Regions from separate parts of the Bradyrhizobium sp. CB3481 genome, predicted to be linked through region 1. Evidence: predicted binding sites of a transcription regulator. Region 1 holds the regulator's gene; the other holds the start of a gene.

Evidence for each region. Region 1 encodes LexA, which represses DNA repair genes until DNA is damaged. Its sites were predicted from a motif close to TGTTCNNNNTGTGTTCNG; they were not measured.
Region 2: recA (recombinase RecA) is a predicted target of LexA. The motif match lies at 1,410-1,427, and genes of this name have one in related genera.

The regions. Positions count from the first base shown of each region.
Region 1 covers NZ_CP121647.1:3,952,565-3,955,977, forward strand. The annotation lists gene QA643_RS19175 (ComEC/Rec2 family competence protein) at 1-525, shown strand, start outside; gene QA643_RS19180 (hypothetical protein) at 533-760, opposite strand; gene QA643_RS19185 (hypothetical protein) at 847-1,269, opposite strand; gene lexA (transcriptional repressor LexA) at 1,528-2,229, opposite strand; gene glp (gephyrin-like molybdotransferase Glp) at 2,431-3,413, opposite strand, start outside.
Region 2 covers NZ_CP121647.1:3,051,546-3,054,958, forward strand. The annotation lists gene QA643_RS14655 (hypothetical protein) at 291-470, opposite strand; gene recA (recombinase RecA) at 1,532-2,623, shown strand; gene QA643_RS14665 (hypothetical protein) at 2,737-3,413, shown strand, end outside.

The sequences.
Region 1 (3,413 bases):
GCCGACGGCCGCCATGTCGGCGTTCGCGGTCAGGACGGCCGGCTGCATATGATGCACGCGGTGAAGGGCTCGCAGGATACGTTTCTCCTGAAGGAGTGGCTGGCGGCGGATGCGGATGCGCGCACCGTGGCCGATCCCTCGCTCACATCAGGCGTATCATGCGACGATTCCGGCTGCGTCGTGCCATCCGCCGGCGGCGCGCTGGTCGCGCAGGCGTTCCGGCCGGAAGCCTTTGCGGACGATTGCGAGCGCACGGCGCTGATCGTGACGCTGCGGCAGGCGCCAGCCGCCTGCGAGGCTTCCGTCATCGACGGCGGGCGATTGCGGCGCCAGGGCGCGATGGCGCTCCGGCGAAGCCGGGAGGGGCTTGCTGTCGAGGCGGTCAAGCCGCGCGGCATCGATCGGCCCTGGTCGCCAGCCGCAGCCGAGGACGGCGAGGCGGGCGCCGCGGTGCTGGCGCCACGCGTGCCGGCGCGTGCCGTCGATGCGACGCCGGCGGAGGCAGACCTTCAGGCGGAGGAATAGACGACGTTCAGTGCCCGTCGTGCGGAGGGCTTACCGGTATCTCGAACGCGCCGAGGTGAAATTCCTCCGGTGCGTCGGGGTCCGACGGCAGGTTGACCAGTGTGAACGAGGCGTCAGGGAATTGCTGCCAGATCGCGAGATCGTCGGCCGTGACCGTGAGCCAGCCATAGCGGAACATGTAGCGTCCCGGCTCGGTGACGCGTCCGGCTCTTTGCCATGTAACCTTGTTGACCACCGACTGCCCCTCGGCGCCGATTTTCCAGGCAATATAATATCACGTGATCCGCCGATTTGAACCGGCGGATCACGTGCGCGCGGCGTTTAGCCGGTCACGATGGAAGCGGCCGGAGGCGCTTCGACGGCCTTCGGGGCACGCTCGCCGCCGGTCTGGACCACCGGCAATTGCAGCACGGTCGCCCGCTGGCCTTCGCAAAGCTGCGTCACCAGCACGTGACTGCCATCGGGAAATTCGATCGCGTCATGGTGACGGTCGGCCACTTCGGGCTCGATCTGATTGAACTTGCCGACCCGCCACTCGGTGGTTCGCGTCCAGATCCAGCGGTTATCGTATCTGACGTCCTCGGCGAACGCCAGTTCGGTGCCGGGAAGCATGCAGACCGCCACTGCAGGCTCACGCTCTGACGCAAAGCCGCGGGTCGATGTACCGCGGAAGGTCGTGGTAACGAGCGTCTCGCCGACCCGGGCAGGGCGCGTCGCCACGGCGTGCAGGCTATAGTCACACATCGGATGGCTCCCTCGTTAGAGATAGCTGACCCGTGTCTGGAAGGAGGCACAGGCCTCTATCACAGTGGACTTTATCGTAGTGAAATTGGCAGAAGCATTTTCTTGGTTCTGGGCAATTCTGCGACGGGCCTACTGCGACCAAATCACAAGCGCGCTAGCGCGGCTTTTGTTCCTTCACGCAGCAAAAAACCCCGGCCGAAGGCCGGGGCTGGTATTGTCGCCGCGATGTACGCAAACCGACAGATCAATATTGAAAGATCAGTATTTGCGGTACAGCCCGATCAGCTTGCCCTGAATGCGGACCCGGTTGGGCGGCAGGATGCGGACTTCATAGGCGGCGTTGGCCGGCTCGAGCGCTATCGAGGCGCCGCGGCGGCGGAAGCGTTTTAGCGTCGCTTCCTCCTCGTCGATCAGCGCCACCACGATGTCGCCGGTGTCGGCGGTCTCATTGCGCTGGATCAGCGCCATGTCGCCATCGAGAATGCCGGCATCCACCATGGAATCGCCGCGCACTTCGAGCGCGTAATGTTCGCCGGAGCCGAGCATGTCAGGCGGCACGCTGATGGTGTGGCTGCGGGTCTGCAGCGCCTCGATCGGCGTACCGGCGGCGATCCGGCCCATGACGGGTACGGCGACCGGGCGATTGCCGTCGTCCTCGGCGACAGGCGGGGTCGAGGCGCGCTTGCCGAGCGTGCCTTCGATAACGCTCGGCGTGAAGCCACGGCGTCCGTTGCCGGCGGCGGCGAGCTCGGGCAGCTTGATGACTTCGATGGCGCGGGCGCGGTTGGGCAGGCGGCGGATGAAGCCACGCTCCTCCAGCGCCGTAATCAGCCGGTGGATTCCGGATTTCGAGCGTAGGTCGAGCGCATCCTTCATCTCGTCGAAGGAGGGCGGCACGCCGGCCTCTTTCAGCCGTTCATTGATGAAACGCAGAAGTTCGTACTGTTTGCGCGTAAGCATCGCGAGCAATCCCCCGGTTTGGCATCGTCCTTCGGTCTCGAATTTCAGGGCCCAGATCGCGGGAGTCCCCAAACTCCCAACCATAGACACTAGCACTCGAAACAAATCATGAACGGACACTATATGTTCGATATGTGTTCCGCAACCACTTAATTTCAGGTGAACGCATTGCGACAGCGGCCCGAAGCGCCATCTAGGGCGTCACTCCGGCAGGCGTAAGAGCTCGCAACGCGACCCCTTCACGGCAGCCGGCGCGAATGGCGGACGTATCACAAGTGCCCGTGCCGCAGCGAGATTCCCGAGCAGCGAGGAGTCCTGGTGGGTGACCGGCACGGCGGTCAGCGTGCCATCCTCGCGCTCTTCGAGACGGGCGCGGAGATAATCTTCGCGCTGGTCGTTGGCGGCAAGGTCGCGGCCCAAAACGGCGCTTTCCCTGACGTGATGGACGTGGTCGCGGCCCGATAATGCGCGAATCAGCGGCACCAGGAACAGGAAGCCGCAGACATAGGAGGAGACGGGATTGCCGGGCAGGCCGATCACCCGCATTGCGCCGAGCCTGCCATGCATCATCGGCTTGCCCGGCCGCATCGCGATCCGCCAAAAAGCCATCGTCGTCCCTTCGGCCTCGAGCGATCGCTTGACGAGGTCGTGGTCGCCGACCGAGGCGCCGCCCATGGTGATCAGGACGTCCGCTCCTGCCTCGCTAGCGCGGCGGATGCCTGCCGTGGTGGCCTCGACGGTGTCGGCGGCGACCCCGAGATCGATGACCTCGGCGCCCTCGTCCTCGGCCAGCGCCCGCAACGCATAACCGTTGGAATAGACGATCTGGCCGGGTCCGGGCGTCGTACCCGGCATCACCAGTTCGTCGCCGGTGGCGAGCATCGCGATTTTCGGTCGGCGGTGCACGGCGACTTGCGGATAGTTCATGCCGGCGGCGAGCGACAGGTCGCGGTCGGTGAGGCGGCGCCCACGCTTCAGCAGCACGTCACCCTCGCGGAAATCGACGCCGGCAGCGCGGATATGCCGCCCCGGGGCGGCGGCTTCGGTGATGGTGATATGATCGCCGTCGACCGCCGTGTCTTCCTGGATGATGACGGCGTCGGCCCCGTCAGGGATCACGCCGCCGGTGAATATCCGCACCGCTTCGCCTTGGCCGACCTTCCGTTCGAACGGGCGGCCGGCAG
Region 2 (3,413 bases), 900 kb from region 1:
CGTCCGGGCCGCGGATGGGCTGCGGCACCCGCGAGGGTTCGGGGGTGCGGCTGAGGCTGAAGAGCCGGGTGAGCAGATGGGCACCAAGCTGTTGAGGCGTCGGCAAGGATGTGTAGGGGAAGGCGATCTGTGCGTGCATGCTGCCAACCATAGGGTTGTCCACTTGACGGACAGTTCAGACGAAACCGCAAGCACGCCTAAAATTGTAAGCGGTGCACAACTTGCAGTTCGACTTGAAGATGAGGTCTGGAAAACGATGAGGCCGCGCTTTGGCGGCCTCATCGCGAGAGCTAGCCGTCCGGCTGCTCTACATCAGGCGGCCGGGGGCTGGCGTCCGGCGCCTCTTTACTCTTGGCGGAAAGGTCGGCGGCCTTGTCGAGGAAGCCCGCGGCGACATCCGGATCCGTGGTGGCCATTGCAAATTTCAGGAAGGTTGCCGCTTGTTCACTCAGATATTTTTTACCCGGCACAATCTGGTTCCCCGTTGCTACCGCTAACCGCCGCACCCGTCCGATTACGCGCTGCGGCGGAATCCGTTCCGCGGGAACAGTACAAAAGTGAACTTTAATGGGGGAGGTGTGGCCGGCTGCCTGGAGGCGGCGTCAGTCCTTGCCTAGGAGCTTGCCGGTCTCTTTGTGGATGAGATGAAGCCGGGTGCAGGCAAGGCACACGACCGACACATAGGCATTGCGCTCGTCCTCCGGCGTGGGGTCCGGAAGCCAGTGCTGAACGTTGGTGCCCAATTGGGGGCATTTGAAGAGGATGTGACGGCCCATCCGGTTGACTAAGCAGAGCCTTTGGGCCGGGTCACTTCCGTATGATTGCGTAGTTGGGGAAGGGAAAGGCTGGATCGCTCCCGCCAGGGAAGCGGCGCCCCGGCTATCCCGAGACCATCTCGATCAGGGTCACGAAGGTTGCCGGCCAGGGGGCGGGCTCCGGACCTCCATCACGATCGGACTTTTGCCAATCGTCCCGGGCCACCCTGCCTGACGCATTCGTTGACCTTATTGTCCATCACCTCGACCTCGGCGTTGGATGGAATATTGCAGTGGCTGGTTGCGTTGGGAGGGATCGCCATCCGGCAATCAGGCCCCTTCATTTCGGCGCGGACGGCGGCGCGGCACCGATATCCGAGCGACTGTGCCTGCACCTGTCGGTTCGCTTTCTGTTCCGCTAGCGCGGCTCCATTCCAGGCTGCGAAAGCCACGCAGATTGTCGAGCCTGCGATGAAACTCCTTGCCGAGAGAGACTTCATGGGGGCACCTCCGTTTTGGAGTGAGGATGTAAAGCGTAATCCTAAAGTTGAAATTTGGACATTCGCCAAATCAGCAGGGGACGCTTGGCATTAAGGATGGGGGGGGGGACGCGGATTTCCGGTGCTGGGCGCAGGCCAGCACCAGATTTCCAAAAAGAACATATTGCGAACATAGAACAAACGTGGTACGGATTTTCCCAGACAAAAATCGCATCAAAAAAGCCTCTCGCCGCCGTTTGTCCCGCTCGCGAATCCCCGCCATAAGGAGCACGTAAGATGTCCGCCACTGCCCTGCGTATCGTTGAAGGATCCTCCATGGATAAGACCAAGGCCCTGTCTGCCGCGCTCTCCCAGATCGAGCGCCAGTTCGGCAAGGGCTCGGTGATGAAGCTGGGCAAGAACGACCGCTCGATGGACGTCGAGACGGTCTCGAGCGGCTCGCTCGGGCTCGACATCGCGCTCGGCGTCGGCGGCTTGCCGAAGGGGCGGGTGGTCGAAATCTACGGGCCGGAATCGTCGGGCAAGACCACGCTGGCGCTGCATTGCGTCGCCGAGGGACAGAAGAAGGGCGGCATCTGCGCCTTCATCGACGCCGAACACGCGCTCGATCCGGTCTATGCCCGCAAGCTCGGCGTCAACATCGACGAGCTCCTGATCTCGCAGCCCGACACCGGCGAGCAGGCGCTCGAAATCTGCGACACCTTGGTGCGCTCCGGCGCGATCGATGTGCTGGTGGTCGATTCGGTGGCCGCGCTGGTGCCGAAGGCCGAACTCGAGGGCGAGATGGGCGATGCGCTGCCCGGCCTGCAGGCACGCCTGATGAGCCAGGCGCTGCGCAAGCTCACGGCGTCGATCAACAAGTCCAACACCATGGTGATCTTCATCAACCAGATCCGCATGAAGATCGGCGTGATGTACGGCTCGCCGGAAACCACCACCGGCGGCAATGCGCTGAAATTTTACGCCTCCGTCCGCCTCGACATCCGCCGCATCGGCGCGATCAAGGAGCGCGACGAGGTGGTCGGCAACACCACCCGCGTCAAGGTGGTGAAGAACAAGCTGGCGCCGCCCTTCAAGCAGGTCGAGTTCGACATCATGTATGGCGAGGGCGTCTCCAAGATGGGCGAGATCCTCGACCTCGGCGTCAAGGCCGGCCTGGTCGAGAAGTCCGGCGCCTGGTTCTCCTATGACAGTCAGCGGCTCGGGCAGGGACGCGAGAACGCCAAGGCTTTCCTCAAGGCCAACCCCGACATGACCGCCAAGATCGAGATGGCGATCCGCCAGAACTCCGGCCTGATCGCCGAACAGATTTTGGCCGGTCCCGCCGAGCGCGATGCCGACGGCGAGGAGCCTGGCGACGACGAATAAGTTTTAGAATCGCTTTGGGGGTTAAGGCCCGAAGCGTGACAGACGGGCGCTGCGGACGTTGAGTTGCCGACGTTCGCAGCGCCCGTTTTTGTTTTGCTCGTATTGGTACTCGCATGACGCGTCTGGTCCTGACGGCTGATTCCTCCAGTGCAGGTGGCATTGCATCGGCAGGTCACGCCGATCTGGCTGTGGCGATCGAGCTTCGGATGGTCTTTGGACCGCCGCGTTCCGATGCAGATCTTGCAGCGTTTTTGGCTCCACGAACAAACCAGCAGGCGGAGTCGCACTGGCTGGATTTCATGCCACCGCAGCGCCCGCAGAAATTCGGGATGAAAGACCTCGGATTGATCGAGGTCTGCCGGCGTTTCGAAACGGTCGAACTCTGGATGGACACCGAGCCGAATGCCCAACTGGTGCTGATCTGGCTGCTCGATCATCTCGGTGCACTAGCCAAAGACCTGGGCCTCACGCTGAGGCATGTGGATGCCTCTCTCGGCGAGATAGAACCGGAGCGCCTCGCCAAAATGAAGTTTATGGGCGTTGCGATTGGCGACCATCATCTCGAGATCGCAAACTTGGCGTGGCAGGCTTTTCGGGCGCCGGCGCCGCATGCGTGGTTCGATCTCCTGGCAAAGGATTTGAGCGTCCTGCCGCAGCTTCGGCACTGCGTTGTCGAAATGCTGGAAGAACTGCCGGGGCGCGCTACTGGGCTTGGTGCGTCGGAAATGCGGATGTTGGAGTTGATCTCGGCCGGCTATGTGCAGCCGTTCGACATATTTCCCCACTACCG